DNA from 3 places in the Oceanobacillus sp. E9 genome. Region 3 is predicted to be linked to each of the others. Evidence: predicted binding sites of a transcription regulator. Region 3 holds the regulator's gene; each other region holds the start of a gene.

Region 1 (7,968 bases), on a different contig from region 3:
CTCTAATGCTTTTTTTCCATATTCGTACTCTGCTAATAAATTATCTACCCAATTTTTATCTTCAAGTTTTCGTCCCATTAGAATAAACCCTCCTTTAAAATAAAAAAGGACATGAGCAACGTAAGTTACGTTATCTCATGTCCTCCAGTTAGCTGGTAGCACAAATTCCTATTTAAACTCTTCACCCTCATCGAAACGAACACGTTTTACTTCTCCTTGATGAGTAATGATTTTTGTCTCTCCATGATCCGGCAAATACGACATCTTTGTTTTTCCTTTTGAGTAGACAATAATAAAAGGCTTGTCCTTCTCTTCGGTGGAATAAGGCAAATGATCTTCTCGAATGAGGATATCTTTTAATCGCATCTTTATCCTCCTCTCGTTATTTCTGTTTTAGAAATTATAAATTTATAGTACATTTCTATTTTAAAAATGTCAACAGTTAAATTTCCAAAAAAGAAACAAATTAGCAGTTTAATAATTATTATGGTATAATTATTTCTAAATTAGAAAATATAGGTGGTATGAAATAATGGATATCGGAGATCGTATCATTCAATTACGCGAAGCAAAACGTTGGAGCCAAAAAGAATTAGCAAAAATAGCTCAAATTAATGTTAGTGTAATGAATCGAATTGAAGCAGGAGATAGACCAATTCGTGGGGAAGAACTAAGTCGATTTGCTTCAATATTTGAAGTTTCTACTGACTTCTTATTAGGGCGAACAAATGAAATTAAGCAAAACACTAGCGACGAAAAACAATACTTCATTGAAAAAATTCAAGAAGATTTTCCAGAAGCTGATTTAATGTTTAATGATTTAGCAAGTTTTTCCTCGAAAGATCTCCAAGATGTTTATGACTACATCAGATTTAAAAAAAGTCAGAAAGAAAATAACGCATAAGCTATATTGCATTTTTCGCGGAAGAACTTTATACTATAATTACCAAATTAAGGTAATACTTAGAAGGTGCAACGAAGAAAGCACCTTTTTTTATACCATAAAATAGAACGTATGTTCTAAAATCGGAGGTAATCATGCATTACTCACACCTAGAAGATTATATCCAGCACATTTATAAATCAATCAAAATTTCTTCTCCTTCCCAGTTAAATATGACCACTATTGCAGAGCGTTTAGGCATTCAAGTAAGTTATGGAAACGTTTCTTTTCGAATTAATGATGAAATCATCCTTCGTAGAGGTACGAAGGAACAACAATGGCAAGAATTTGGTCATGAGGTGTGTCATTACTTAAGGCATTGTGGAAATCAGTTATCAATGCACCCTCTGTTTTTCGAACTCCAAGAGTATCAAGCAAATAATTTTTCATATCATTTCTGCGTACCAACATTTATGTTACTGAAACAAAAAAACTTTAACACTTTATCAATAGCAAGAACATTTAATGTTACAGAGTCATTTGCCTCACGACGACTAGAAATTTATCAACAAAATCATATTTACGGTAGTAATAGCCACTTAAATCAAATTCTATAAACTTATTAAATAAATTTAAATAATTTATAGAAATAATTGGGGGTATTGTGTGGTTTATCTATATGAAACTTCGCTATAAGACTGTTCCCTCAAATGTTGCTTTAATTATTACAGGTCCAAAGCTCGGGGACCCAGAAAAAGAAAGAAATATATTCCAAGACGATGAAGGCAGATATATGAAAGTCATTCGTGGTGGTGGACACCGCCTAAGAATGTTCCAAACATCTACACCGGTTTCTTTAACAGCATTTCAATTACAAAAACCAGCCCAACTGTACATACATTAAAAGGGGTACCCATTGAAGCAGAAGCTGTAGCTATGTTAAAGGTAGCTGATTCTTTAGAAGGTATAGCTAGATATGCTGAACAATTTCTTAATAAAGACCAAGATGAAATCGATGAGGAAATTACTGAAGTTCTTGCTGCAAACTTGAGAGCAATTTTAGCAAAATTAACAGTTGAAGATATTAATAATGATCGGGAGAGCTTTAACCAACAAGTTACAGAAATCGCACAAAAGTAATTAGATGATATGGGGTTCCGTATCACTAGTTTAGGTCTTACTGATTTACGCGATGTAGATAACAGTGACTACTTAACCAACTTAGGTAGACCAGAAACTGCACAAATTAGAAAACACGCTGAAATTGCGGAAGCTACGAATAGAAGAGAAACGGAAATTCATAAAGCACAGATGAATGAACAAGTAGAGATTGAACGTTATGAAAAAGAAATCAGTATCTCTGAATCTCGAAAAGCAAAAGAACTTACCGATGCGAGAATTAAGGCTGAAACAGATAGAGAGAGAGCGAAAACCGAAGCTGCCTACTCCTTAGAACAAGCAGAACGCTCTCTAGAAGTAGAAAATGAACGACTTAAAGTTGATCGTCAGAAGAAACAAGAAGAATTAGACATTCAATTATTAGAGAGACAACGCAAAGTTGATTTAGAACAAAAAGAAGTAGAAGTACGTAGAGCTGCTGCTGAGGCAGATTACTATGAAGAAGTAAAACGCGCTGAAGCTGCTGCGGAAGCGAAAAAACGTGCAGGAGAAGCAGAGGCAGAAGTTATTGCCAAGAAGAGCCAAGCTGAAGTTCAAGCAATACGTGAGCGTGCGAAAGCAATTGATGAGCACAAAGAAGTTATGTTACTTGAAATGGTTATTGAAATGCTTCCAGAATTTGCTCGTGCAGTATCCGAACCAATATCCAATGTAGACTCTATCCGCATATTAGACAATGGCGACGGTAAAGGCATGGATCGCATTCCAAATTCTGTTACATCAATGATGACCAATATGCAAGATAGCTTAAAACAAATGACTGGCTTGGATCTAAATGCAATGTTAAACCGCATTACAGGGGGAAATAATACGACCGATACAAAAGAACCCATACAAGCTCTTGCATCGAAAATTAATCACCCAAAAAGCGAAGCTGCTGCCGTAGATGACCCCGGTAATACAGAAGGAAATACAACAGAAGAAAAGAAAGAAAGTAATAATGAAGAAACATAATAAGATATAGTTGAACAAAGCCCTCCAGAGCGGGGCTTTGTTATTATCTTAAATCATTAACTATCGAAGTAACAATATGCAAAGAATCCCATTCTCCACTAGATACAGATATAATAGAATAACTCTTTGGAAATAATTTCGAATGAATTTCATTAATAGAACTGCCTTTTTCATGTAGAACTTTAATTTCACCATATAAATTCTCTAGATAGTCTAGTTTTTGCTTTAACTTCTCCTTTCCATCTGGTACATATCCAGCATGACAACAAAACAGTGATCCAATATCGTAGGTTAGAATGGTTCGAATTGAATTTATGATCTGAGGAATCGATTCATCCCTCATAATTACTTTTGTTTTTGGCGTTACAAATAAATCACCAGAAAACAGTGTTCCTGATTGCTTATGCAACAAGCAAATATGATCATTCGCATGACCCGGCGTATAGATTACTTCCCATTCTTTCTTTCGAGATTGAACCGTATCTTTAACGGCTACAGGTTTAAAAGGCTCCCTTACTCCCCAAGTTAATTGACGATATTTCGGATAAGGAGTATCTTCAAAACATAGCTCGATTCCTTTAGAATGCAGGTAAATTGGTACATTTAAATTTTCTTGAATCCAAGGAGCTGTACCAGTATGATCTTCATGGTTATGCGTTAGAATTACAGAATCAAATGTTATGTTCTTATAAAAATCAATTAGCTCCGGTTCAAATCGTTGCGGCCCAGTATCAACTAACATTCCATCAACTAAAAATACAAATACTTTACTCATTTTAGGAGCAGTCATTTCAACACAGGTTATATTTTCTTTATCATAGATTTCAAGCACACTGGTTCACTCTCCAATCCAATATTTAGTTGGTTAATATAACTCTACCATAAAATGAATGAATAATCAGTCATTTTATGGTAGAGTTATTATCTTGTGATGTTTACTGTCAATTCATATTGATTAAAAGTTACGTGGTTTATATTAATAAAATGGCGTGCCCAATACTAAGGAGCACGCCATTTTACATCTTAAAGAATTTATATTTGATCCTTCACAGGCATTGAATAATTATCCCATGTATTATTTTGACATCCAAGTGCCTTCTCTATTATTGTCACTAAAACCATGTATTTTTTCATTCTCTTCATCAATAATCAATCCCTGAACGCTCCCTTGATAAGACGTATCGTCAACATATTGAACATCGAAGCCTAGATCTTCAGGATTCTTTAAAAATATTGAATCCTGTTCAACTTGCAATACATCTTTGTTAAATTCTAGAAACGTTCTAGGATTATTTACCGCTGCTTGGATTGGTTCATTAAATTTAATAGTTTTCACTAACTGCTGAGCAATCATTGATGTGATTTTTCTTCCACCAGCACTTCCAATGCCTATAACTGGAGAATCGTCTTTCGTTAAAATTGTTGGCGATGTGTAACTAAAAGGACGCTTGCCAGACTCAGGAAGATTTGGTGAATCCTCTTTATTACTAAAATTTTTCAATTGATTATTTAAGAAAAACCCATCCACATACTCCCCTGATCCAAATAAATCACTTAGTGTATTCGTTACGGAAACCATCATACCGTTTCTGTCTACTATTACAAAATGTGTGGTGTTCTTATGATTATCTATGTCAGCATCTGACTCTAATTCTCTAAGATACTCTTCCGACAATTCAAGCCCTTGAAATTCAGATGAGAGATTATCAATGTGATCTTCTGAAATTAATTCTTCCATTGGCATATCTGTAAAGTTAGGATCACCGACGTTTTCTAAGCGATCACCGTAACTTATCCGATTGATTAACCCCATCTTTAACGAGAAAGCCAAAGGTTGGTCTTTGGTTTCTTGAATATTTAATGCCTCAGCCATTTCTAAAACCTGAATTAACATAACCCCTCCCGATGGTGGAGGAGGGGCTAAAACAGCAAAACCACCGAATTTACCTTGTATAGGATCTTTTACCTCTGTTTTATATGTCTCCAAGTCTTCCTCTTGGATATCCTCTTCTTTTTCATTAATCTCATTAGCAATATCTCCTTGATAGAAAGCACTGGGACCATCTCTTTGAATATCTTCTAACGTTTCTGCTAGTTGTTCCTGTACCAATAATTCTCCCTCTTTAATTGGCTCCCCATCTGGAAATAAATGATCTAAATCAGATAAACGATTTTCATCGTCTTTCAATGCATTATGCAAGGTTTCGGTAACCGTCACACCATTTGCAGCAAAATTTATAGAAGGGCCGATGAGCTGTTCCATATCCATTGTTCCAAAATCTTCATGAACTCGGTACATTCCATTTATAAAACCAGGTACACCTATGCCACTTGAGGATAAACTATTGTCTGGTGCGGTTTCACGGTAATCATAAACTACTGGGTCTTGATTATTATTAGGGTGAATTAACATCGTTCCACCCCCACCAATTCCAGACCCATAAGGTTCTGCTACACCTAAAACAAAGCTAACTGCTATAGCAGCATCAACAGCATTACCACCTTGTTCAATTATTTTCATCCCAACTTCCGTTGCAATTGAGCTGTCAGATGATACCCCATAGGAGCCGTTATCCTCTGAATTTGAATTATTAAGAGTGAAATCATCTGTCGAGCTGTCTTCATTGCCGTTTCCCGAATTTTTAACACCAAAGATTATTAGAGTTACCAATAAAACCAAGCCAATAACAATCATGTAAAAACGTTTATCATATAAGAAGCGCTCTTTTTTGTACATGTTTAAATCACACCAAAGATAATAGAAAGACAACAGAAGTGATAATTAACCCCATAACAGTATCCATGCTTGTTCTTTTCTTATGCATTTTAACTGTTCTTAATACAGACTCTTTTAAAGATAGTCTAGATTGTTGTTGCTTTTTTGGTTTATTTAAAATAGCTTCCATTTAACTTCCTCCTCAAATAAAGTTTGTTAATACAACTGTTCCTAATGTTAATCCACTAAGTACTATTGTACTTCCAACCGTTGGTATGACTCCTTGTTTTTCAATCGTATTTGCAATTAATCCAGGAACGATAATCCCTATAGCGACCAATCCACCTACAGCTTCAGGAATTGTGTATCCGGGTAGCCCAAAATCGAAAATGGCTTTCATTATGATTCCAATGATAATCATAGCCGTAAATTTTCTTCTTCCGTATATAATCGTAAATTTTCCAATTACTTTCATGACAATTAAGTAAGTCAAAAAAGCAATCATAAATGTAACAACAATACTTACTGGGGAGTTAACCATCATGGCAATATATCCCGGAACGATCAGTCCAGCTGGAATAATTCCTGTACGTTCAGTATAAAATAGGCTAAGGATTACTCCAGCAGCTATAGCTAAATAAACATCTCCCGTATCAAATACAAACATTTTTTAATTCCTTTCTCTAAGCAGATTCTTTTACTATTTTCATTTGTTCAAGACGATTTACTAACTCATCGGCTCCACCATGTATATTTCCAATGCCATATATGGTTTTACCAGATAAGTATGGCTGTAGCACTCGTACAATTTCATCAGTGCTTGTTTTTTCTAAATCTAAAAGGTTTTTAACAGGAAATGTTCCTTTTTTATACTCATCTACTATTGGTCCTGTACTATCTCCCATTACAACTAGTGTTTCTGCCTGTATATTCGGTAAAACTTGTTTAATAAATTGTTCCGTTCGATTTAATCGGTCCGAACGAGTATTCATAATAACAACTGGTTCATCTGTGGGATAACTTAATTGCTTCACACGTTCCCAAATGTTGATTGTTGACATCGGATCATTCGCACTGAATCCGTTGACTAAGAAACTTGGATCATCCATATCTCCAACTGGAATTATCTGCATAGCACCAGGATCTGGCCAAGCTTTTAGCATTCCTTTAAAAGCTGTTTCATGATCAATACCAAGCACATCTGCCACAGCTAGAGCTAACGCCGCATTTTCCGGGAATACCATGTACTCAAATCTTTTTAGAAAGTCTTCCGAGATAATAGATGTATCACATACATGTACTTTCGTATTCCGTTGCTTCGCCATTTGCTTAAAATGAGGAACAAAAGGGCTATTGTTAATAATTAGATCCCCATTATGAGGAATTGCTTCCGAAAACGAATCAGCAACTTCTTTTAATGTTGGCCCTAAAACGTCCATATGATCTTCTAAAACATTAACAATTAACCCAATATTTGCTTGCAATATTTTTTCTTGGAATACTATTTGATAATCAGGCTTTACTGCCATACATTCACTTACTAGAGCATCAGCTTTTAAATCGGATGCTTTTGAAATGACTTTTCTTTGTTCACCTATGTTTGGACCTTCCAATCTTCTTTTAATAGGGGCCTCTTGAGAATCGAACCAGTAGAGCATCCTTGCATCAGTTCCGGTCGTTTTACCAACGGTATGATAACCTGCTTCTTGTAAAATCCCTGTTATTAATCTAGTAACAGTAGATTTCCCTCTAATTCCATTTACATTAATACGTACTGGTATACTTGCAACATTTTTATCATTAATCATTTTTTCTTTAATTCCAAAGAAAATAGCTAAAGAAGCTAATAGCACAATGATTAAAAGTTCTTCCAGCATGTTATCACCTCTATATCATTTTTTAAAATTAGTTACCTTGCGAAATTAGTTACCTTGCTCTTTTAATAATCAAAATTCAAATAAGCACCTTTTGAAAACGCCATTTTCCAATAATGACAGAACAACTAATGATCTGTAACATACTTAAACATGTTTGAAATTGAAATTTTTTGGAACTTTTTTCGTTTCAATGTAGGTACCCACCACTCCTTTTTTATTAATCTAATATGCTACCCAACTGACAACTTGATTCTTGCACCTACACTATAACCGGCATATAACGACAGGGAAATAGTATTTCTGACTCAATTTCCAATTTTCTTCCAAATATAGTATTTTGTATTTATTGGAAATTTTTT
Region 2 (12,690 bases), on a different contig from region 3:
GCGATTATTTCATCCTCAATCTCTTTACCTATTTCTTCATCAATTAAATTATTCAACAAGATCGAGAAGATCACCCTTTGCTCAGTCTTCACATTAATATACCCAGATAAAGTACTTACTCCTTCTATTGTTCCGGTCTTCGCTTTGACAGAAAATCCTTTCATACGTTCTCGTAAAGTCCCGCCCACCATTCGATTTTGCTCGCCTGCTACAGGTAGAGTATCTAACAGCAAAGGAAACCATTTTTCCGATTGAATTCGATATAATAATTTGGACAACTCATTTGCGGGTAACAAATTACTGTGCGAGATTCCTGAACCGTCCTTAATTTGCAATGTTTCCATATTTACTCCATAGGATTGAATTTGTTCTTTTACTACCTTTAATCCTGCATCCCATGTACCTTCTCCATATACAAAACGCCCCATTTCTTTTACAAGTATTTCTCCAATTCCATTATTACTTAATTTCATAAATGGAATTAAGATCTCTGCTAATTTTGGAGAAGAATGTTTACATATACACATGGTGTTGTTTGGAACGGCTTTTCCTGTTTTAGATTTTCCTTTAATCGTTATTCCCATTTCTTTTAATGTTTGAACAAATGTATCTACTACATAATCCGTCGATCTCCATACAGCCATCCATTCTTGCCTTACATCATGATCAATACCGATGTTTCCTTTCATATAAATATGGTTACCACCATGTTCTCTAGTAATACACAATTCTTCTTCTTCAGCTTGAGCTACGGTAACCGCATGGTTCTCTATGGTGACATAAGATGTGTTAGGATATAGTCGATATTGAGGTGGTTCACCCAATTGACTCGGTTGAATAATAATTTTTACAGATCCAGTATCATAATCCTCGTCAGGCGATATTGTTAATGCTGATACTTCCGCTCCATAATAATATTGTGCATCCGACCAAATTAAATCTTCCGATAAACGTATATCATCGTACCATGTATCATCCCCAATAATTCTACCTGTAATTGTTCTGATACCATACTTGTAGAGAATAGCTGCAAACTTCTGATAATCATTAATTTGCAAGGTAGGATCACCTTTGCCAACGATATAGACATCTCCTTCCCACACATCCCCAACAAGTTTTCCGTCCAATCTTATCTCCGTCGAAAATTTATAGTCCGGTCCTAATATTCGTAAAGCAGCTACAGCAGTTAGGATCTTCATATTCGAAGCTGGATGCAGTCGAATATCTCCATTATGACTTAGATAAATATCTCCCGTGTCTGCAGAACGAATACTAAGACCAAGTATCCCACCTGCCCATTTTTTCTGTTTACTGATATATGTTAAAAGCTCTTCCATTACTCCCACTCCTGTTCTCAAGTGAAAAACATACCTTTATTTAATTATATTTCTACAGAAACCAATGAGATTCCTTTTTAATCGTAAACTTATGCGGGTCTTAATTCATATGGTGCTAAACGGATGATCTACACTTTTCTTGTAATTTTTATGTCCATGACTAGTGAATCGGCCCTCCCTGTTCTTTATTTCCGCACATATAATAGCCATATATCGTAGGAGGTGGTAAGTATGAGCGAATATGAAAAACGTGGTGAATTTGGCTTTACTTTTTTGGTAGTATTATTTATTTTGCTTATCATTGTCGGCGGCTCTTACTGGTACTAGTAAAATCGAACCCCTCTTCATGATTAAAAATTCTTTCCTCCTCTCGTATGTCGGATTGAAGGATGCTTCCTGCATCCTTTTTTTATTTCTTGTTATTTCCCTGTAACAAATTTCCATTGTTATTTTTTATTGTTCTAACATATAATAGAACATACGTTCTTATGAAAGGGTGATAATCATGGATTATTCCAGTTATCCACGTAATGATGTTCTATGTATCGACATGCGTTCATTTTATGCGAGCGTGGAAGCAGTCAAACTCAATTTAGATCCAATGAAAGTAATGCTTGCTGTTGTTGGCGATCCAAATCGATCAGGGAGTATTGTACTTGCCGCTTCTCCTGAGTTAAAGCGACGTTATGGAATAAGTAATGTAAGTCGTTTTTTTGAATTACCAGATGACCCGGAAATTCATATTGTCCCTGCCCATATGGCGGATTATATACACATGTCTTTACAAATTACTGATTTACTGCAGCAATATGCACCTTTGGAAGCTATTCATCCTTATTCTGTAGACGAAGTGTGGATTACAGTCAACGGTTTACAACACTTATTTGGAACGCGAGAAGAAATCGCGAAAAAAATTAAAGCGGATATTTTAGATTCCTTTGGCATTACTTGTTCCATTGGAATTGGAGATAATAAATTTTTAGCTAAAGTTGTCATGGATCTTCATGCAAAGAAACAAGGAATTGCAGAATGTACGTATGAAGATGTAGAAGAAAAACTTTGGCCTCATCCGATTGAATCCATCTGGGGAATTGGTGGACGAATGAAGCGAAATTTGAATCGAATGGGAATTATTACGTTAGGTCAGCTTGCTAATTATAATCTTGACCATTTAAAGAAACGATTCGGAGTAATGGGGGAGCAACTTTATTGGCATGCGTGGGGAATTGATTTAAGTCCTGTGTTCGGAGATTTTTCAAAACAAGAACAAAAGGGTTTTGGCCATGGTATATCTTTGCTACGCGATTATACAAAAGAAGATATTCCTTACTGTATTCTCGACCTCTGCGAAGAAGTATGTCGAAGAGCACGTACAGCAAATAAATCAGGTAGGACCATTCATTTAGGAATTTCTTATTCAAAAGAAACCGGCGGAGGATTTTCTCGATCACAATCCATTGATCTTCCAACAAACATTACCTTAGATGTCTATGATATTTGCATGCAGCTATTTAATAAATTTTACGATGGTAAAAGTATGGTTCGTCACGTATATGTAACACTAACCAACCTTAGAGACAAGCAAGAAACACAGCTGGATTTATTTGAAGATCGTACAAAGAAAAATGATATTGGATATGTCATGGATGCAATCCGTGATAAATATGGATCCACTTCCATCCTTCGTGCATCAAGTTATACCCAAGCTGGGATCACTATCGAACGAAGCAAAAAAATTGGTGGGCACTACGCTTAATATAAAGCGAAACTTCATTTAGTGAGATACTACTATCCCATACATACGGGATAAACTAAAGCACATTCTAAATTCCAATCATGTAAAAATCCATGCTATAATGACATTAAAGTGAGACTATGTAAGCAATATTTATCCAAGTGTTAGCGTCCGTCATCACATACATTGGACAATTATTAAAGATAAAGGAGAACTAAAATGAAGCAAAGATATCTATTTATACTAATACTAATGATTACTTTTCTTTTATCAGCATGCTCTGATACTGAAGAAACACCGAGCGAAGATACTCAATCGGATGATAACCCGATAGCTACAATTACAATGGAAAATGGACAAACTATTACCATAGAACTTTATCCCGATATTGCTCCTAACACAGTAACTAATTTTATTTCTCTAATTGAAGATGGATTTTATGATGGATTAACTTTCCACCGAATTGTCCCCGAGTTTGTTATCCAAGGTGGCGATCCTGAAGGAAATGGAACTGGAGGACCTGGATACTCTATCCCCGGAGAATTCACTTCGAATGGATTTGAAAATAACTTAGTCCACGAACGTGGAGTACTTTCAATGGCTAGAAGTCAACACCCTGATTCTGCAGGATCTCAATTCTTTATTGTTTTAGACAAAGCCGACCATCTCGATGAAGATTATGCAGGGTTTGGAAAAGTCACGGAAGGCATGGAGACCGTAGATAATATTGTAGAACAAGGAACTTCTGAAGAAGAAGTATCAACCATAAAACAAATCACTGTAGATACCAAAGGACAAAACTACGGAGAGCCAGAAAAAACAGAATAAAATATATCTATAAGCACGGCTTTAGCTAACTCGGAAAAGAAAGTCACTTTTCCGTACGAATCTTCAGCTCGTGCTTTTCCCATAGAGTGAGACCCTTTCATTCTATAATTGTCCGCCCTGTTTTCGCTGCAGAAGAAATTATGCGTCAATAATCTTTTCAACTCTATTATTAACGAACCACTCTGAATGATATTCTACCATGAAAATATTTCATATTTTTCGTCAATTTCCATAGCTATGCATAATCAAATCTAGTAAAATAGAGTTTACATATACATAAGAGAGGTATTCTTCATGAATGAAAAAAGAAAACATTATTTAACTGATAGTAAGGTACAATCCGCCATAGATCAGACAACCATGTTTTCCATCATAGATGTAAATGGGGATTTAATTTATGCGAATGATTCTTTTTGCAAGCGACTAAATTACTCAGAAGAAGACTTATTCGATAAACCTTTTAATCGATTACTAAAGTCCCCTTTCCACTTCCATATAGTAGAAGAACATGAAAAAGAAGCTATTTGGAAAGAAGAAATTCAAATCCAAACAAAGGACGATACAACTTGTTGGTTTGATGCAGCAACGGTACCTTATTATGATCAATTTGGGAATCTAGAAAAAATGGTAACGACTTACTACGACATCACTGCACGAAAACATCATGAGCAATATATCGAAGGAATTGCATATACGGATTATTTAACGAAGTTACCGAATCAGAATCAACTCTATCATTGGGTAGATAATCAACAAATTAATATAAATGATGTAAAGGCCATATTATATATTTCTTTAGACAGGTTCAAACAAATCAATGAAACATTCGGTAAACGTATTGCGGATAAAGTAATCACGATGGTAGCAGAACGATTGCAAAATTTCCAAACGAAAGAAAACTTTCTTTTTCGTAAAGATGGAGATGAATTTGTTGTAATTGTAAAAGAAGAATTAGACCAAGAAGAATGCATGGCGAAAGCAGAGAATATCGTTAATAAATTACGTATTCCGTATAAAATACAAGATAGACAAATTTCATTAACAGTTAGCATTGGGATTAATTTCCCCTACAAATCAACTTATACAAATGGACATTCAAAATATGATGGGATAGAAACTTCCTTAAAACAAGCAAGAAAAGCAATGGTTCTCGCTAAAAAGAACGGCGGAAATCGGTATTGTATACATACTAATCAGCAGAAAAAAACTCTAGAACGTGGTTATTTGATAGATTTAGAATTAAAAGAAGCTTTAGCTCGTGAAGAATTTAGCATCATGTATCAACCAATTATTAATTTGAAAAGTCATAAAGTAGTAGGGGCAGAAGCATTATTACGATGGAATAATCGAGAATTTGGTTTTGTTTCGCCGAGTGAGTTCATACCAAAATTAGAGGAATCCGGAATGATTGTTCCTGTCGGCAAATGGATATTAGAAAATGTATGTAGAAGAATGAAATCTTGGCAAGAAAAAGGATTACTTATGCAACGCATTTCCGTAAATGTGTCTCCAATACAATTTAAAGATAAGTACTTTGTACAAGATGTGAAAGGAATTCTAAATAAAACAATGCTAGATGCCTCATATCTCGAGATTGAAATAACAGAAGGTACCATTCTTAATTTAGAAAGTTCGATGATGACAATTTTAGAATTAAAAAGCTTAGGAATGCATGTATCTATCGATGATTTTGGAACTGGCTATTCATCCTTAAGTTATCTGAAACAGCTTCCTATTGATACATTAAAAATTGATAAGTCGTTTATCGATGACCTTGATCGCGATGGAGAAATTATCACAAATACAATTATTAATATGGGTAAAAACTTGCATTTTCGAATTATTGCTGAGGGAATAGAAAGTGAAAAACAACTCGAATACTTGAAAAGTCAACAATGTCATGAAGGACAAGGGTATTTCTTTAGTAAACCTGTTCAACCAAATGAAATAATGACAATGCTGCTTCAGCAATCATCATAAAGAGAAACTTCATTCAGTAGGGGTTTTCATACATAACAGTAGTTAGAATCTTCAATTAAAAAGACGCTTAGTATAATCACTGGTAAGCGTCTTTTTTCACTACTATTTATTATTATTGGAAGAAGATTGATTTAACTGCTTCTCATTTTTTTTATCTTTCTGTTCTTCCTCATCCATCATACTATTCGCAGAAGATTTAAACTCACGTAGAGTTTGTCCGGCAGCTTTTCCAATTTCAGGTAACTTTTTAGGTCCAAAAATGATTAAAGCGATAACAATTATTAAGATTAGACCCGGTATACCTATATTTGCGATACCCATAGGATATCACCTCCATCCTGTCCATATTATAAACCTTTTTTCAATATTTTTAAACACTTACTTGCTATACAATTAATTAGTCAGGCATAGAATTTTATAACTACTAAAAAGGAGTGCTCTACATGGAAACAACCATTACTTCCTTGATAGAAGAATTGAGCAAACACTTAGAAATATCGCAAATCACACAAAACGAAACGCTGTTAGAACAACATAGCAAAGATGAATCTTACCATGTACCTCATAAGCCATTAGCAGTCGTATTCCCAAAAAATACAATAGATGTCCAACACATAACGAGATGCTGCTCACAATATGAAGTACCAATCTATCCTTTTGGTGTTGGTTCAAGTTTGGAAGGTCATGTGATTCCAAATGATCCAGGAATTTCGGTAAACTTCTCGTTAATGAACAACATCCTAGAGATTAATCCAGAAGATCTAATTGTAAGAGTACAACCAGGCGTTACCCGTACGCAGTTAGAAAAGGAACTGAAAAAGTATGGTTTATTCTTTCCTGTTGATCCCGGAGCTGATGCGACACTTGGAGGAATGGCCGCTACAAATGCAAGTGGTACACTAACCGTAAAATATGGGACTATGCGAGATAATGTACGAACAATGGAAGTGGTCCTTGCAAACGGCACCACGATTCAAACAGGTACAAAAGCTGCAAAGTCTTCTTCTGGTTATCATCTAAATGGCTTGTTTGTTGGTTCAGAAGGAACATTAGGGTGCATCACCGAACTCACGTTAAAAGTTTTCGGTATTCCAGAACATATCGCTGCCGGAAGAGCTACCTTCCCTACCGTACATCAAGCTATTGAAGCAGTAGTTTCCGTACTTCAAGCAGGAATTCCAATTGCGAGAATAGAGATAGTCGATGAAGATTCTATTTTACAAGTCAATCAATATAGCGAACTAGACCTTTCGATAGAACCTACCTTATTCGTTGAATTTCATGGAAACAAAGCTGGACTTGCAGAAGATATGGCATTTACAGAACAACTATTTGAAGATTTTGATTGTACAAATATCACCTTTGAATCTGACACTGCAGCTAGAAACCAACTTTGGGAAGCTAGACATAATCTAGCATATGCATATGTGCATGGCTATAAAGGTAGGAAAATGATGATTACCGATGTTTGCCTGCCAATCTCTTATCTAGCAGATGCGATATCACATGCTAGGTTAATGCTAGATACCTATGGGCTACCTGGTGGCATTACAGGACATGTCGGTGATGGTAATTTTCATATTGTCTTGATGTTTGATCAACATGACGAGCAAGAAGTCCAATACGCTCAAGAACTAAATGAAAAAGTTGTAGCTTATGCTTTAGAACGAGGCGGTACCTGTACTGGCGAGCATGGAGTCGGGACTGGCAAGAAAAAGTATCAGCAACAAGAACATGGAGAGGCCTTAACTGTAATGAGACAATTAAAACAAGCTCTCGATCCAAACCAAATCATGAATCCGAATAAAATATTTTAAAAAAGGTCTTGAAATCAATATAAGAACTAGCAAAAAATGTGAGCTACTTTCCTCAGGCATGTATGCTTCAGCTTACCTTGAAAATGTTTTTCAAAGATAAGCGTTGGGCTTATACACCCTTCGGAGTCGCTCACATTTTAGTGCCAAATGTTATTGTTCGATATTGCTTATCCAGTTTTTATCATTGGTTATTTTTTTGAAATATATCCTATCAATTCTCTGAGCATCTTTGGGAACTGTTCAAACGCATTAACAGTATGCAATCTTTCCGTACGTTTATGTGCATCATATCCAAATGGTCCTACGTTAATTACTGGTGCCCGTAGCTGACTCATCTCATCAAAAGGAAGATGGTACGTATCCCCCCAAACTGGTGTATTGTGTTCATATTCTTCCCATCCAACAAGATCCTCCGAATAATTCACATAACTTAAATCGCATATACCATTTAAGTAATGAACCTGTTTAATATCCAACTGAAAATCTTCTTTTGCTTTTTCAGTTAAAAATGTCGTACATTCTTGTACTAACTTATTGTCTGAAGAGTTCACTGCTGGATAATACGGTGGCGCAAATAAGATAATCATCGCTGGTGCCAATTCTTGACAACGAATCATTAATTGATCGGTAATTCGAAGCGATTTTTCTCTATCATCCCATTCATCATTATAATAAATATCGGCTTTAATCTCTTGAATGATAGATTCACCTAGTTTATCTGTAGCATATTCTAATAAATCCTTATAGCGAATTACTTTTACCTTTCCTATCGGTGGTACCACTTGTTGTCTACAAATTTCATTATAGGCTGCTGTACACTTATTTGCAGCTTCAATCGCTACTTTCTCAAATAAGTCAAAAGCTTCTGAAGTACTTCGTTCCATCAAAAATAAATTATAAAGCGCAGAAGAGCGGTATGGTGTCTGGGTCGAATAATGTAAACGCAGATCGGTTTGTTGTAACGTGACCGGTAATGGTGTAGACTCGCCTCTTACCGTTTCTCTAAATTTTGAATTCCATTCCATTTCTTGCGTCAGATATGAAGCCATATAAGGCGATGTCATGCCACTTAAAGGCTCTCCAGCATGTGTCTCTTTACCATAAAATAAAGCAGCTGCTAGTACCTTCCCAATAGTACCCGTATAAATATAATGCGAATTATCCGTTGGCTCTTGTCGAAACGTCGGTTCACTATTTAAAAATAAAGTGTATGTAAAACCATACTTTTTCTGTAACTCAACCAACACTGGTACTGCATAACGCATACCAGATGAATTCACCTCTTCATCCGGAACTGTTAATAGGACAAGATTAATTGGCCACTCTTCTATACTAGCTTGCTCAATTAAGCTCATATGCATAACTAGCCCCATCTTCATATCCATGGTTCCGCGACCAAATAAAAAAGCTTCCGATTCCAAATCTTGGTGAATCTCAAACGGTAACTCTTCCTTTTTTTCCATATATAATTTAGTAAGTTCTTCCGGTTGTGTAGCGAGCGGTTCCATAGATCCGTATTCTTCTGTATTAACAGTGTCAAAATGACTAATAAGACAAATCGTTTGTGTAGCATCTGGATGCTTATAGATAGCGGTTAATAATTTTCTACGCTCATCTGCGTCATGCAAAGATAAGCGATCTGGATATTGGTGAAAATAATCTAAATCCTGTAACTTGGCATAAAGTTTCATTGGGAATTGCCGTTCCCCTTCAGAAAACGTAATACTTTTCCAACTGACTAATTCATTTAGTAAAGTCCTTAATTGACTAGGGCTATTCCATTGTAATGTTGTCATGTAAAACCCCCCATTTCCCCTTGTTTCTATAGTTATTATTATAGCAGGTAAAAGACTGATTTACATGTTTTTTCAGAAGATAGCAAATACATTAATGCTCATAAATAAGTCTATAAAGCTAATTAGTATCGTATTTGTTAGCTACTCTCATCGTCCTTTTTAATATTCTGAATTTCCTTCAACCCAACTTTCACCAATAGTTTTCTTGCTCCTATATTTTTCTCAGTGGTTTCCGACTCTAAGAATAATACTCCTTGATTTCTAGCCACGTAAATATATTCGTTCTCTTTCATTATTTACACCTTATAAAAAACAATTGTGTATTATTCTTACAAGTTAAAAAAACAACCTACTCCAAGAAGGACAAGGTTGCCGTGGGCGCTTGTATGAACAAGTTAATAAAATGTATTTATTCCATGGTTAAGAACAATACAAAGTACGATTACTCGTACGCAATCTCAATGGACCGTTAATATCATAATGAATTATCATTAAAAAAGAAAGACTTGAGGTCTATTACCCATGCCTAAATAATTGATTTTCATTAAAAAAGTAACAGGAAAAACTCTTGACTACTCGTATTTCAAAAGTCGTATGATAGCTAGAATCAGCACAAGAAATATACGGAGACTCCTTGAAAATCAAAATCGATTTTCTGCGTGCGATGCAATGCTGTCAAGGTCTTCCTTGTCCTGTGGGAGTGAGACCCCGGATTGCGGAGCACCGGAGGCTCATCAGCTGCCCACGGAAAGCGATATTTCTAAAGCGGGTTTTCAAAACCTATTCATTCTTATTTAACTTTTGTAATCATCTCTTTTTTATGATTAAGTTATAAGAATTTCACACACACTACTTCAGGTACTTCAATTTCGCTATTTGTTGGAGATAACTTCCCGGTTGCAGTATTACGTTGAAATAAAACAATATTTCCACTATGTTGATTAGATGCAATAAGGAATTGTTCTGTTGGATCCAAGACGAAGTCTCGTGGCCATTCGCCTCCAGATGGTGTGATTTCCACCAATGTTAACGTTCCTGAACTGTCATCAACGGAAAATACAGCAATACTGTTATGTCCTCTATTTCCTGTATATATAAATTTACCATCTGAAGAAATATGAATCGCACTGGCATCATTCGTATCCTTAAAAGATTCAGGAATCGCTTTGATCGTTTGTTTTTGTTTAAATTGTCCTGTTTTTTTATTATAATCAAGAACAATTACTTCTGAACTTAATTCCGTTAACAAATATGCCACAGGTTTATCCGGGTGAAAGACAATATGGCGTGGACCGCTTCCAGGTGCAACATTTAATGTACTTACATGGGATAAAGAATCCCCTTCTATGCGATAAGTGACAAGTTCATCTGTACCTAGATCTGCCACAACTACATAACTTCCATCTGGTGTAAATCCTGTATAGTGGACATGTGGTTTTTCCTGTCTTTTATGAGGGCCGTTGCCTTCATGCTTTAAAAATTTACCTTGTTCTAGTTGAGCATTATTTAAGAGATGTACTCCGATATCTCCTTTATGGTAGTTACCAGTAACCAATACTTCACCGCGCACATCAAGATGACATGGCGGGGCACCTTCAACTAACTGACCATTTATCAACTTTAACTCTCCACATTCTGAAGAGACGTTAAAAGATTGAACGCCCCCCATTTCTCCTTCTTGCGCTATCGAATAAAGATGTTTTTGATCATCGGATATCGTCAAATACGTCGGGTTGTCTATTCGTGCTGCTAATTCTAATTTCTCTAATTGTTTTGTCTCAGTATTTAATAAAAAACGATAAATACCTTTGCTGGCTTTTCTAGTATACGTGCCCGCAAAACCTATAAACGTTTTATTTTCTCCCATATTAACGCCTCCCTGAAATCAATAAATAAATACTGTTAAAATTAATCTTGTGTCTATCGTAAACTTTTTCTCAATAATGTTCTAGTAATTATGCTTGAATTCTTTTTCTTCGTTTGGTTTAATAACAACATATCTTTTTTCTTATAGTAAGAAAAATTATTTTCCCAAATACAGATTAATTAATGAAGGAGAATTATAAATATGACATGGTATATTAGTTATATAGTCTTATATTTCATTCTCATGTTCACCATGGGGATTTATTATTTTTTTAAAGTAAAGACTTACGACGAATATCTAATCGGGGGATGGAATACTAATTTCTGGCCAATTGTCGGTACAATTATAAGTACATGGTGTGGAGCAGCTGTGTTTATCGGTTGGGTTGGTATGGGTTTCACTGTAGGACTCTCAGGTTATTTTAAATTTGCTTTACCGGGAATTCTATTTTGTCTCTTACTAATCATAGCTTTTGCTGGTCCACTAAGACGTCAACGACTTTACACTATAGCAGACTTATTCGGAGAACGTTTTGGAGGAAAATCAGGAATTATCCCATCCGTTCTATCAGCTTTCATATATTCCGTTCCCACATTAGCTCTACAAATGGTGGGAATGTCATCAATTTTTACAATTATACTCGGAATTGATGTAAATACAGGTATAGCACTTTCATTCATTTTAATAGTGTCATTTACTATCTTAGGTGGATTACCAGCAACTATAATTACGGATGCAATTCAATCCATTATTGTGATCATTGGAATTATTGTATTAGCTTTATCAAGTATAAATTTTGCTGGAGGATTTGAAAATATTATAGCAAATACACCTTCTGATTACATATCTCCTCTTGGAGCTGAAGGACTTGGGAGTATATTACTTTATGCATTGTCAGTAGGTCCGTTTTATTTAATTTGGCAATCAACTTGGCAACGAATATTTGCTTCCAAAAGTGAAAAGATAGCGAAAAAAGCAGGAATAACAGGGTTCATTATTGCCGGGTTGATCTCCATATTACCCTATACCATAGGAGTAATAGCAAGACAATACGTACCTAAAGATATGAATCCGGATTTAATCTTTTCATATATAACTGCAGAATTACTACCTCCTTCAATAGGGGGAATTGTTTTTATAGGTTTACTAGCTGCTTTAATGACTGGCGCTACTTCATTTATTTTACAAGGTAGTTCAAACCTAACTAGAGACTTATACCAACGTATGGTACGGCCTAATGCAAATAATAAACAACTTATGCTTTCGGCAAGAATCTCAGTTATTATAATTTCCTTACTTGGTCTTATAGCAGCATATTTTGTTACTAATA
Region 3 (12,690 bases):
TAAAACAAATATTCCATCACTCTTCTTATCTATCCAATTTATAATTTCGTCAGGCAAGTCTGTTGCATGCTGTATATTTTTAAGACTTTCAGGAGTTTTCGAGTTCCGTTCTGTTACATAGTTATCTTTTTTATTTTTCATAACTGTGCTCCTTCCAGAATTACCTTTTACATAATATGTATGATTATGACGATTGATATATGACACTTGTTATTAAGATTAATTGACATTATAATGAAATCAAAGACAATTTTATCCAATGATTATGTTTATGTTACTACAAAAACATTAAAAAATAAATTAATTATTATAATATTAAACAATATTCATAAGTTTTTTTAATTTAAGAACAGGATGCGTTATTATGATGTCTATTATATTAGTTATATGGGGATTTTTGCTGATTAGCCTTATGGCTATAGGTGGTTACTTTATGTTTCGTAAGTTTTTGAAACGTCTTCCAAAAGAAGATGGAAAGTCCATTATGGACTGGGAAGAACACTATTTAGAAGAGACTAGACATAAATGGAAAGATGAAGAAAAAGAATTCTTGGAAGAACTTGTTTCACCCGTACCCGAACTATTTCGAGATGTGGCAAGACAAAGAATTGCCAGTAAAATCGGTGAGCTATCTATTAATAAACAAGAAAATATCATTCAACGTTCAACCATAATCGAAGGATATATTATTGCTACACCAAAACGCGATCATAAATTTTTAAGAAAAAAATTAAAGGAGAAGAGTATTGATACAACTCCATATGAACCACTTTTCCAACAGTCAAAAGATAATTATGACTTCGATTGGAGAGAAAAATATCAAAAATAAAAAACAATGTGCCACTATCTTAAGCACATTGTTTTTTATTAAGCTGCAAATATTGATAGAGCATTGCAAGCCTCCAAGTTCCTATCATTCCAAGTGCTAATAAGAAGAACATTCCTGTTGTTTCTCCTACAGAAATCGTGCTTCCTATAATAATCTTAATAGTAATTCGAATCACTAATAACCCTATTAAAATAAAAGGAAAAACTTTAGACGGTTTCACATAAATATCGTTACCGATTATTTCAAGACGTGAGGTTTTAATTAAAAATATAGAAAATATCATTCCTACAACAAGTGCTTCTAACACCTGCAACCATGAAATATGAAATATTGGTAGAACAAACATTAACGCTCCTGTACTCATAAAAATTGGAGGTAAAATAATCTTCTTTATTGTCGCAGGTTTTTTTGACGCACGCATTCTTACGAAAACCATCGTAATTGCCATGAGAGCAAATACGACGGTACTTGCTATTGCCCAATACATGGTATCACTCTTCCCTAAGCTGAACTAAAATGTTTACTATGGTTATTCTACAATCTATTATACATGATATAGTATGATTAGAAACCCGAAAATCCAAATAATGAAGCTAAATAAGAGGTTAGCTTCGTCATCCAATCAAAGAATAATGCTATCCCCATAAAAATCATCACCCAGCCACCTATTTTTACTAATAACTGACTATGTTTTTTAAACCAAGTTAATTTTCCAATGAAAAAAGCGAGTACAAAGAAAGGAATAGAAAAACCTAATATGTAACTTATCATCATAACCATACCAATATCAGGTTGTGTAGCTGCTAGTGATAAGACTATTGCTAATATTGGTCCAGTACATGGTGTCCACCCTAAAGAAAAAGCCATCCCAATTAAAACAGAACCTATATAACCTGCCGGACGATTTTTAAATTGAATTTTTCGATCCTTCATTAAAAACTCAAAATTTAAGATACCAACAATTACAAGTCCAAAGAAAATAATAAGTATTGCTCCAACTTGTCTAATTGTTGATTGATAGGTCATTAAAAATTCAGAAATAAAAGTTGTTGTAAACCCAATCATAATAAAAATACTAGAAAATCCGATTAGAAAGCAAAGCGTGTGTAATATTGCTTTTTTATCCATTCGTTTATTGTCATCTGTAATTTCATTCATACTCATACCAGTAATGTATGAAAGAAACACTGGATAAAGCGGTAACACACAAGGCGATATAAATGATAGAAATCCTGCACTAAAGGCAAGAAAAATATTAATTTCTGACATAAGCTAACTGCCCCCTAACAAGTCATATTCTATTCTAACAGATGTATTACTAATTAAAAGAAGATAATATGACAATATATATACATTTTATTCATTTTTAAGTAAGAACATGCGATTCATTTTTCTAAAACAAAATAAAAAACCACTTATTATAAAGTGGCTTTCTGCGAGTCTAGATCACATAATACCAAATGAACTCTATGTAATCATTCACTTACATGGTAAGTGAATTTATTCTTTACCAGATTGGTTATTCATGGCACGCATCATTTGATTGATTTTCTTTTGTGATGGCTTTTGACCCATTTGCATCATTAACGTACGAAGCATTTGCTCATTAATAGGTGGATTCTTTTTAAGATAGCTCATCATATATTTTCTAGCAATAAAAAATCCTAGAGCAACACCTGCAACCAATGCTGCGATTGCAATTAATACTACCCATATAGTACTCATGTTACTGAATTTCCTCCTTCGTGTTGTCTCTAATACAGTATATTAGATTACAGTTAAGAATACAACGGTTTCGCAAAAAATACTATTTACTATAATATCCTAACTAAACTATTTCATAATACCTTATTAATGATATCTACTATCACTTTATATTGTTACTTTCAAATTTAAATCGATTTATTATTTTAGTTAATGAACTAGACAATTGTATGAGATCCATTCCTATACTAAGAGTACTACTCGTCTGCTCATTTTGTAATTTATTATTTGTAAGCATTTCTTCCGTACTTGCCAAAGTTTGTTGCGATAAAGCCACAAGCTGTTCTGAAGATTCTTTTTGTACAGGTAAGTAAGACTCTAAAGAATGAAGTTCACGTTGAATATCTACAATAGTTGTTATCGTATCAGTAATATCCGACATTAAATAATTCAATTCATTTTTGGATCCCGTAGCAATATTTAAATTATCTTTTGAATTCATTAGCATTTGCTTACATTCATCGGATGCATTCGTCGTTAACTCTTCCATATGAGCTATTGAATTAGTGATCTTATTAGCCGCTTCAGATGATTGTTCAGCTAATTTACCAATCTCATTAGCTACTACTGCAAAACCTCTACCTCTATCACCTGCATGTGCTGCCTCAATAGAAGCATTTAATGATAATAATTTTGTTTGTTCTGAAACTTTTTGGATTAACTGTACTAGTTCAGAAATATACAATGATTGATGAAATACCGCTTCTACAGTCTTTGTTAATTCATTTACATCTTTTTCATAGTCTTCAAAAGTAGATATTAACTTCTTTATACTTTTGTCTCCTTTATTTGCAGTACTATTCATTTTCTTAGAAGTATGAAGGATATTGTTCATATTATTAAACAGCTCTTCAATTTTATCTTTCATCTCCACCGTAGTTTTCAAGTTATTTTCCGAACTGCTTGCTGTTTGTTTTGCTCCCTTGTTTACAATTGAAATGGAATTCGTTAGTTCTTTACTCGATTGTAATGTAAGTGTAGATGAACTTTTCAGCTGGTTTCCAGTTGCTTGTAATGAGGTCATACTTCTTTTCAATTCTTGAAGCATCTGCTGAATATATTTCATCATAATATCATAACTGCTATGTAAGGACTTAATTTCAGGAATCGTTGTATTAGGTGAAGAAATTATGAAATTCCCCTTTTTTACTTCCTTCATCGTTTCCTGTAAATCAATTAATGGAGTCGTTAATGATTTGATAAACTTTATTAATAAAATCAGAGAGATAAGAACACTGGCAATAATTATTAATACTAATATATTTCCCATATTTGTAATTGGAGCCATAAAAGAAGCATTACGAACTAACACAACATAACTTCCACTCACTTCCTCCATTGTTTGAAAAGAAATGGTAAATACTTCTCCATCAATATTTCTAGTAATCTGCCCATTTCCATTCTCTTCTATTTCAGTCACAAGTGAAGTAGGTATGGATGGTAGTTCACCTTCACTAACTGGAAAAGCAGTAACATCTCCATTACGAATATACAGATATTCTGAATCAATCCCATCTGACTCCAGCCTTTCCCTCTGCGTTCGTATATTTGAATTCAGTTGTTGCATAAAGTAATCGGGGTCACTTATGTATGTAAAGTGTAAATTTTCAGCAATATAACCCATTAGTTCCGTTTCACTTATCAATCGTTCTTCTATTGTATTTAAGGTAATATTTTTTGCTTGATAATAAGAGATAATTCCAACCATGGATACAGAAAGCACAGTTAAAATGATAAATAATATAAGTAATCGCAACCTAAATGAAGTCTTTTCTAAAATTCTTTTTAAATATGATAACATGCAGCTCATCTCTCTCCTTTTAATAGTTCTATAGTCCTGATACTTACGTATTGTACCAATATATTATTAATTTAATGTTAAAATTTGGTATATAAAACTATATAACTAAAATTGATGAGCATTTTGGAGTTACAGATGTTTCTTAATATCTATAATTGCTTGTAAATGCATTCCTTCGTGAAAAATCGTACGAATTAATACTTGTTCAATTGTATACATCTCCATTTCAATAGGAGGGTACTCTTTTGAGAGCTGGTGTCTATAACAATTTTCAATTTCTATAGGTTGTTGCTTTAGCAAATATTTTAATTCCTCAAAACTTGGGGTTTCAGAAGTAAAGTTATCGGGTGAAGTTCCAAATCCAAACCACTTCATTAAATTTTTTGTAATACTTGAATACTCTTTCGTTAATGTCTCTATCCACAAAAATTGGTCTAAATAGATATGTCCTAAATTCCAACGAATATTGTTTTTAAAATATTTGGGTATGATTTCTGATTCATACTCCGATACATCTTCAACAACTGATAGAACATCATTACGATACGTTTTTACTTGATTAAACAATACTTCATGCTCATTTTTCATAAGGATAACCTTCCTTATCGTTATTAATAATAGATATTATTCTACATAATTTAGATTATCCCTTCTTTACCAGTACTAAAAAACGGAATTACAATCTAAATTTACTTAGATTGTAATTCCGTTCTTCAATTTTCACTAAATCAATTAAAAATATGAATACAATACCTGTTGTAGCTCATTTTTATTATCATGAGTCATTGGAGAAATCCATCCAAAATGCTTATTATCTTGTCCCTGTACAAAAAAGAATGGATGAATGTCTTCTAGTACAGGAAATAAAATCGATACAGCAGCTTCGAGATTGGAACAACGTAACGATAATCCCCCATTTTCTACATAAAGAAATAACACTTCTTGATCCCGTTTTATTTGAATTCGATTGCCTATTCGCTTTACATAAATGTTCGGTGATGAAAACTGTTTTAAATGCATAGCAAATTTATACAAGTGAAACCTCTGAGTTATAAATGAAAACTGTTTACTCAAATAATTTCTTTCGGGGTCGTTCTCATATTCATTAAAAAATCGATGCAATAAATCACTCTTATGAAAATAGCTTTTTGCCACTGGTTCTTTAATCCAATAAATAGAGTATGCATTCATACCGTATTCCCCCTTCTATTAACTATTATAGAAAGATAGACATTCAAATGTTGTCAAATTAGTTCGCAAATAACTTCTTCTTTTGTCGAATTCAACTAAAATCATAAAAAGAAAGACGAAACCTTAACGGAATCGTCTTTCTTCTAAACAGAAATATTATTTTAACAAGTCTTCCACATGTTTTACAACATTATCTACTGTAAATCCATATTCTTCAATAACTTTTTCACCTTTTGCAGAAGCACCAAAGCGATTAATACTGATTACTTTTCCATCAAGACCTACATAACGTTCCCATCCAAATGAAGTTGCCATTTCAATTCCTACTCTAGCTTTCACTTCTTTTGGTAGTACTTCATTCTTGTATGCATCTTCTTGAGCTTCAAAACGATCCCATGAAGGCATGCTAACGACTTGAACATCGATACCTTTTTCTTTTAATGTTTCTTGCGCACGTACTGCCAATTGAACTTCTGAACCAGTAGCTAGTAATAATGCATCTGGAGTTTCTTTCTCAGATTTACTAATTACATAAGCCCCTTTTTTCACACCTTCGTACGCATTTTCCTTCGTACCTTCTAGTGTTGGAAGGTTTTGACGAGTAAGAACAAGCGCTGTTGGCTGATGTTCAGATTCAAGAGCTAATCTCCACGCAGCTTGTACTTCATTAGCATCCGCCGGACGAATAAGTGATAAGTTTGGAACTGCTCTTAATGATGCTAACTGTTCAATTGGTTCGTGAGTCGGCCCATCTTCACCAACTGCAATTGAATCATGAGTAAATACAAAATTCACAGGCATATTCATAATTGCTGCTAGTCGAATAGCAGGGCGAAGATAATCACTAAATACGAAGAACGTTCCAGCAAACACTTGTAACCCGCCATGCAAGGCCATACCATTTAACGCCGCTCCCATAGCATGTTCACGTACACCAAACCATACATTACGACCAGAATAATCTTCTTTTGTAAAGTCGCCTTCTTCATTAATTGTTGTTTTGTTTGAACCAGCTAAATCTGCACTTCCGCCAAAGAAGTTAGGTATTGCTTTAGCTACTGCATTTAGTACTTCACCAGAAGATGCACGAGTTGCAATACTGCTACCAGGCTCATATACCGGAAGTTCCTCTTCCCATCCTTCTGGAAGTTGACCATTAATTGCTAGATCAAATTGTTCTCCTAATTCAGGATAAGATTCTTTATATTCTTCAACAAGCTTGTTCCAAGCAGCTTCCTTCTTCTCTCCATCGTTTACGATTTTTTCTTGGAAATCAGCATATACTTCATCTGGTACATGGAATGATTCATGATTCCACTTATAAAATTCTTTTGTTAATATTATTTCATCTTCTCCTAATGGAGCACCGTGTGAAGCAGCAGAAGCTGATTTATTTGGAGAACCGTATCCTATAATAGTCTTCACTTCAATAAGTGTTGGTTGTTTCGTATTACTTTGCGCTTGTTTAATCGCTTCACGAATTGCGTTTACATCGTTTCCATCTTCCACTCGTAATACTTGCCAACCATAAGCTTCAAAACGTTTTTCTGTTTCCTCAGAGAAAGAACGGTCTAAATCTCCATCTAGAGATATATCATTAGAATCATAAAGTGCGATTAATTTACCTAATCCTAAGTGACCTGCTAAAGAAGCTGCTTCATGAGAAATCCCTTCCATTAAATCGCCGTCACTCACAAGGGCATACGTGTAATGATCTACTACAGAATATCTGTCTTTATTAAACGTTGCACCTAAATGCGCTTCTGCCATAGCCATACCTACAGACATCGCAATACCTTGTCCTAATGGTCCTGTAGTTGCTTCTACACCATCGGTATGATGTACTTCCGGATGTCCTGGAGTTTTTGAATCCCACTGACGAAATTCTTTTAGATCTTTAATAGATACATCATAACCGGAAAGATGCAATAAGCTGTATAATAGCATTGATCCGTGTCCCGCAGATAATACAAAGCGATCACGGTTAAACCATTTTGAGTTTTTTGGATGATGATTCATAAAATCTGTCCATAATGTGTACGCCATTGGTGCCGCACCCATTGGTAATCCTGGGTGTCCTGAGTTTGCATTCTCAATAGCATCAATGGATAACGTACGAATCGTATTTATTGATAATTGTTCTACATTGCCTGACATTTTGTCTACCCCTTTCAAAATAAAGCCTTTACTTCTTCATTCTATATTGAATTTATCATGACAACAAGCATGACCAATAGAATTTAATGTTTTTTGTTTCGGTCTTGGTAATCACGAAGCTTCTGGGGAGTAACGTCATTACCTTTTGGATCAATAACTGTCATTGTACTTAATTGGTTCTTAAAAGAGCTACGTACATTCTTTAAATACTCTTCACGAAGCTTCTTTTGTTCTGCTTTTTCTTCTGTTGTTAATCCTTCTTCTTTAGATTTTTTAGACAGAAAATTAATTCTCTCTAATTTATCTTTAGATAACATAGTGTCAACCTCCCCACTATTAAAAATGACAAAAAGACAGGATTTCATATCCTGCCTCTTATCGTACTCTACCTCGAATCCAGATTCAAGTATTTTGATATTCTTGATATCTACGGTGTACAGTAGCTTTTGAAACGTTATAATCTAAACCATTGAGCACCTTTGTAATTTCATTAAATGTTAACCCATTCTGCCGCAATCGAACAATTTCTTCAATGGGCACTTCCGTTCGATCTCTACCAGGAGACTGATTAATTTGTTTTAAATTTTTTTCAGGTCGATATCCTTCACGTACTGCTCTTCGCATTCCTCTTCTTATTTTCATATTTTGAATTTTTCTCTGATATTCTTCTACAATTCCAACAATTTGTAATACCATCGAATCGGCTTCATTCAGTACCAATTCACCTTCGTGAGCTACAGTATATATAGGGATATTTAGCTTAGCTAATTGATGAAAAAGTGCAATTTTTGTATTCCCTCTACCTAAACGAGTTTCATCTTGAATACATAAACAATCCGCTTCTTTACTTGAAAAATATTCGAGAAGTTGAAAGAGTCCTTCTCGTTCGATATCGTACCCGCTTGCCTGCTCTTCAATACAATCAATAACCGTAAAGTTTAGCTTGTTTGCTAATGATTGCAATTCCTCCCGTTGGCGTATAAGGGAAGACTCTTGTGTATGTTTATCCGTGCTGACTCGACAATATACTACTGCTTTCAATCCTAACTTCCTCCTGTTTAATTAACCGCTCGTTACCATAGAGAAATATAAAAAAGCGAGCGCTAAAGCAAATGCTATCACATAGAATGCATCGGTTCTAGTAATTTTCTTCAGCATAATTAAAAGCTCCTTTCATCCGTTTATCGAACAATTGTTCCTATTTGATTCAAAGTATATACCGAACATATGATCTTGTCAATAAAAATTAGAACGAGTGTTTGCTTATTTAATAGTAAAATGATAAACTATCATTAATAAAAACCTATGCTAGAGGTGAACGTTTGATGACGAAACTATCAAAAAGACAACAAATGATTTTTGACTTTATTAAAAGCGAAGTAAAGTTAAAAGGATATCCACCATCAGTTCGAGAAATTGCTGTAGCAGTTGGACTCGCTTCCAGCTCAACTGTTCACGGGCATTTAGAAAGGTTAGAAAACAAAGGATACATACGAAGAGATCCTACTAAGCCAAGAGCAATTGAAATTATTGATCCAGAAATGGAACAACAGCTTCCAAAAGACGAAGCACGTTATGCACCTGTAATTGGTAAAGTTACTGCAGGGATACCAATTACAGCGGTTGAAAATATCGAAGAATTTGTTCCAATTCCAAGTTCGAGTGCCGGTCCAGACGATAATGTATTTGTACTTATAATTGATGGTGAAAGTATGATTGAGGCAGGCATTTTAGATGGAGACATGGTAATTGTTAAACAACAAAACACAGCATTAAATGGAGAGATTGTTGTAGCAATGACTGAGGAAAATGAAGCAACAGTAAAACGATTTTTTAAAGAAGAAAAACGTATACGACTACAACCGGAAAACGCTACAATGGAACCTTTATTTTATGAGAATGTAACAGTTCTTGGAAAAGTGATTGGTCTATATCGAAATATTTTCTAATAAAAAGAGTTTGGCTTTCTATAGCTAAACTCTTTTTATATCGATAGAATTTATCTGTCTGCATAGTTTGTACATAAATCTAGAATTACACTAATATTATAATATTAAGAAATGAACTAATATTATAATATTAAGAAATGAAAGGAGAGAAATGAAATGTCAGATAAATTCTATCAACGACGAAGTTTTTATATTCCAACTGCCCTTATAGCAATGGTTCTAGGGATATATTATCTAACTAAGTATGTAGATTTTTTAACATTACCTTTCTTATGTATAATCTTAATCATCGTTACTACGTTAGAAGTAATCGAAACTAAAAAAATTAAGTCAAAAGAAAATATTCTAAAATTAGGATCTGCCGGATTATTAATCGCTTTGGCTACATGGTACCAAATCACCGTATTCATTCTATGAATTTATTAAATAACTAATAATATAAGTAAGTTAGATTACTGTAATAACTATATAAAAACTATTTTTAATTACCGCAAGTTATTAATATCTCCCTCTAAAAATCAGAAACAATGGTAATAAAACACATTTAGCTCAGTAATTCTATTTTATAATTCCCACACTAAACGTCTAGTAAACTGGACTACCGGTATCAACATTCAAATTATTTTCAAAGAGATATTTTAATCTTATACAACTTCTCCTTATACTTAAAATTTATTGTGTAACAATGTGTTTAGTATAGAATATTAGACTTTTTATCTGCATATACTTAATTGTTTATTATATGGAGGGAGGAATAAGCATTGTTTTATCATTTTAAAGAATTGCAATTCGAGGCAAAACCAAGTAGGCCTGATCCCGTATTTGCTAGAAAATTACAAGAGGTACTTGGTGGACAGTATGGAGAAATTAGTGTAATGATGCAATATTTATTCCAGGGATTTAACAGTAGAGCAGAGCCTAAATATCGTGATTTGTTATTTGATATTGGAACAGAAGAAATTGGTCATGTAGAAATGTTAGCTACAATGATAGCTAGGTTATTAAACGATGCACCATTTGAGACGCAGCAGAATGCTTATGACACAGATCCTGCTCTAGCAGCTATATTAGGGGGTTCTAACCCACAACATGCGATTGTTAGTGGACTTGGAGCAATGCCAGCAGATAGCAATGGAAATCGATGGACTGCAAATTTCATCATTTCCAGCGGGAATTTATTAGCGGACTTTCGTGCTAACCTTACTGCGGAGTCACAAGGAAGATTACAAGTCACTCGCTTATATAATATGACCGATGATCCAGGTGTAAGAGATATGTTATCTTTTCTTATTGCAAGAGATACATATCATCAAAATCAGTGGTTTGCTGCGATACGAGAGCTCGAAGAACGTGAGAATGATATCGTGGTTCCTTCAACTTTCCCTAGATCAAAAGAATTTCAAGAAGTATCATATACACTATTTAATTTCTCAGAAGGCGAAGAAAGTAAAAAAGGTAGGTGGGCACATGGCCCAAGTTTTGATGGAAGAGGAGAATATAAATATGTAAGTGAACCCGTTTTTTGGGGAAGTGCACCTAAATTACCACCAGCTCCTCCACTATATTACAATACACCCCCATCTAAAATGTAGAAAACCCCTACTTAAAATAAATTACATGTAATTAATAAACATCAAAGTTAATATTCACCAAACTTTGATGTTTATTAATACAATTTAGACTTATAAAAATAATTTCTCCCAAGTAACTTTTCCTGCTTTCCCATCAATGAGGATACTTTCCTTTTGTTGAAAAGATTTCACTGCATTATTTGTATTAGTACCAAAAATACCATCTAATCCTTTTGGATTCTCTCCCTTAATATAAAGCATCGCTTGAAGTATCCAGGTAATATTTCCTTTAGCGCCACTTGCTATTGTAACTGTAGCGGCTTTTGTTTTTTGCCCCCATATACCATCAACATTTAGTTTTGCATTGAATTGTTTATTTAATTCTATTTGATATCCTTTGATTGCTGCTTTAATTGTTAACGGACCTGATATACCGTCTATGGATAAACCTGTTTGATATTTAGTATTTAACCCAGACTGAATATCCTGAATAATATGCTTGTTATCCCGATAGTTTTGTAAATATTTCGTAGGATCTAAACAGTTATTCGTCCTATCTGAGGTCCAGCCGTATGGAGGTTGAGTCTCAGCTTTTTTACGCACTTCATAGTGCAAATGAGAACCAGTTGTCTTTCCTGTATCCCCTTGTTCTCCTATTACTTGCCCTTTCTTTACATATTGACCACGCTGTACGGATACACTATCCAAATGAGCATATAATTGCCCTCGGTTATTTTTATCCTGAAGAAGTACTACTTTTCCAAAACCGCCTAAACCAGTTCCAGTTCTACCCATACCAGCAAAAATAACTTCCCCATCTGTAAATGCTTGAATACTTGCTTTATGATACTTAACTAAGTCTATCCCTGTATGAAAAGTGAATCCGATTCCTGTCCACACATCTCTTCTATAACCAAACTTAGATGTTACTCTATAATCTCGAAATGGCATATAATATAACTCTCCTCCCTTTTCTACCATTTATATGAAAAAAGTGACTTGCCCGACAGGACTAGCCACCTAAATAAATTGTCTATTTTTTCCTCTTTTGTTAACATGATTTATCCGGTAAAGACATCTCCAGCCTATATTACCTTTAGAATTTCTCCAATTCTTCCTGCTAACATCAATATATATAATAACAATTTTCCTCTTTCACTTAAATCAGCAGTAAACCCCATGGATAACCCCACTGTGCCAAATGCAGAAGAACGCTTTTAGCAAACACAAGCTTCATTTTCAACTCGTGCCTTTGATGTATTGCTTTTCTTTCAAATATTGAATAATCATTTGAACGGATTCTTCCAGCGTCTGATTTTCCGTATCTACTATAATTTCTGGATGAAGTGGTTCTTCATATGGAGCATCAATTCCAGTGAAATTGTTAATTTCACCCAAACGAACTTTTTTGTATAACCCTTTCGGATC

The links. The regulator LexA, encoded in region 3, represses DNA repair genes until DNA is damaged. The targets are predictions, from matches to a motif close to CGAACATATGTTCG.
Region 1: a site for LexA is predicted at 1,009-1,022, ahead of AQ616_RS16170 (ImmA/IrrE family metallo-endopeptidase). Genes of this name have one in related genera too.
Region 2: a site for LexA is predicted at 1,811-1,824, ahead of AQ616_RS12180 (DNA polymerase IV). Genes of this name have one in related genera too.

What each region holds. Positions count from the first base shown of each region.
Region 1 is NZ_LSNA01000008.1:484,074-492,041, forward strand. Features, by position in the region: gene AQ616_RS16155 (sigma factor-like helix-turn-helix DNA-binding protein) at 1-78, opposite strand, end outside; gene AQ616_RS16160 (XtrA/YqaO family protein) at 169-366, opposite strand; gene AQ616_RS16165 (helix-turn-helix domain-containing protein) at 533-904, shown strand; gene AQ616_RS16170 (ImmA/IrrE family metallo-endopeptidase) at 1,039-1,500, shown strand; gene AQ616_RS19955 (hypothetical protein) at 1,563-1,787, shown strand; gene AQ616_RS19960 (SPFH domain-containing protein) at 1,799-2,023, shown strand; gene AQ616_RS16175 (flotillin domain-containing protein) at 2,033-3,016, shown strand; gene AQ616_RS16180 (MBL fold metallo-hydrolase) at 3,060-3,848, opposite strand; gene ggt (gamma-glutamyltransferase) at 4,092-5,753, opposite strand; gene AQ616_RS19675 (hypothetical protein) at 5,761-5,922, opposite strand; gene pgsC (poly-gamma-glutamate biosynthesis protein PgsC) at 5,935-6,399, opposite strand; gene pgsB (poly-gamma-glutamate synthase PgsB) at 6,416-7,609, opposite strand.
Region 2 is NZ_LSNA01000007.1:519,198-531,887, reverse strand. Features, by position in the region: gene dacB (D-alanyl-D-alanine carboxypeptidase/D-alanyl-D-alanine endopeptidase) at 1-1,337, opposite strand, end outside; gene AQ616_RS19260 (YjcZ family sporulation protein) at 1,569-1,664, shown strand; gene AQ616_RS12180 (DNA polymerase IV) at 1,843-3,093, shown strand; gene AQ616_RS12175 (peptidylprolyl isomerase) at 3,292-3,900, shown strand; gene AQ616_RS12170 (EAL domain-containing protein) at 4,195-5,880, shown strand; gene AQ616_RS12165 (twin-arginine translocase TatA/TatE family subunit) at 5,983-6,201, opposite strand; gene AQ616_RS12160 (FAD-binding oxidoreductase) at 6,324-7,697, shown strand; gene AQ616_RS12155 (M20/M25/M40 family metallo-hydrolase) at 7,886-9,493, opposite strand; gene AQ616_RS20090 (hypothetical protein) at 9,631-9,762, opposite strand; gene AQ616_RS12150 (lactonase family protein) at 10,323-11,360, opposite strand; gene AQ616_RS12145 (sodium:solute symporter family protein) at 11,562-12,690, shown strand, end outside.
Region 3 is NZ_LSNA01000005.1:642,558-655,247, forward strand. Features, by position in the region: gene AQ616_RS06905 (ATP-binding protein) at 1-141, opposite strand, end outside; gene AQ616_RS06910 (DUF2621 family protein) at 368-829, shown strand; gene AQ616_RS06915 (CcdC family protein) at 849-1,316, opposite strand; gene AQ616_RS06920 (cytochrome c biogenesis CcdA family protein) at 1,394-2,098, opposite strand; gene AQ616_RS06925 (YneF family protein) at 2,330-2,554, opposite strand; gene AQ616_RS06930 (methyl-accepting chemotaxis protein) at 2,697-4,394, opposite strand; gene AQ616_RS06935 (DinB family protein) at 4,524-4,982, opposite strand; gene sirA (sporulation inhibitor of replication protein SirA) at 5,127-5,585, opposite strand; gene tkt (transketolase) at 5,742-7,742, opposite strand; gene AQ616_RS06950 (DUF896 domain-containing protein) at 7,826-8,059, opposite strand; gene AQ616_RS06955 (YneB family resolvase-like protein) at 8,145-8,783, opposite strand; gene lexA (transcriptional repressor LexA) at 9,068-9,691, shown strand; gene AQ616_RS06965 (hypothetical protein) at 9,848-10,108, shown strand; gene AQ616_RS06970 (manganese catalase) at 10,453-11,283, shown strand; gene AQ616_RS20045 (peptidoglycan DD-metalloendopeptidase family protein) at 11,374-12,213, opposite strand; partial or broken gene AQ616_RS19410 (potassium transporter TrkG) at 12,363-12,473, opposite strand; gene cysC (adenylyl-sulfate kinase) at 12,502-12,690, opposite strand, start outside.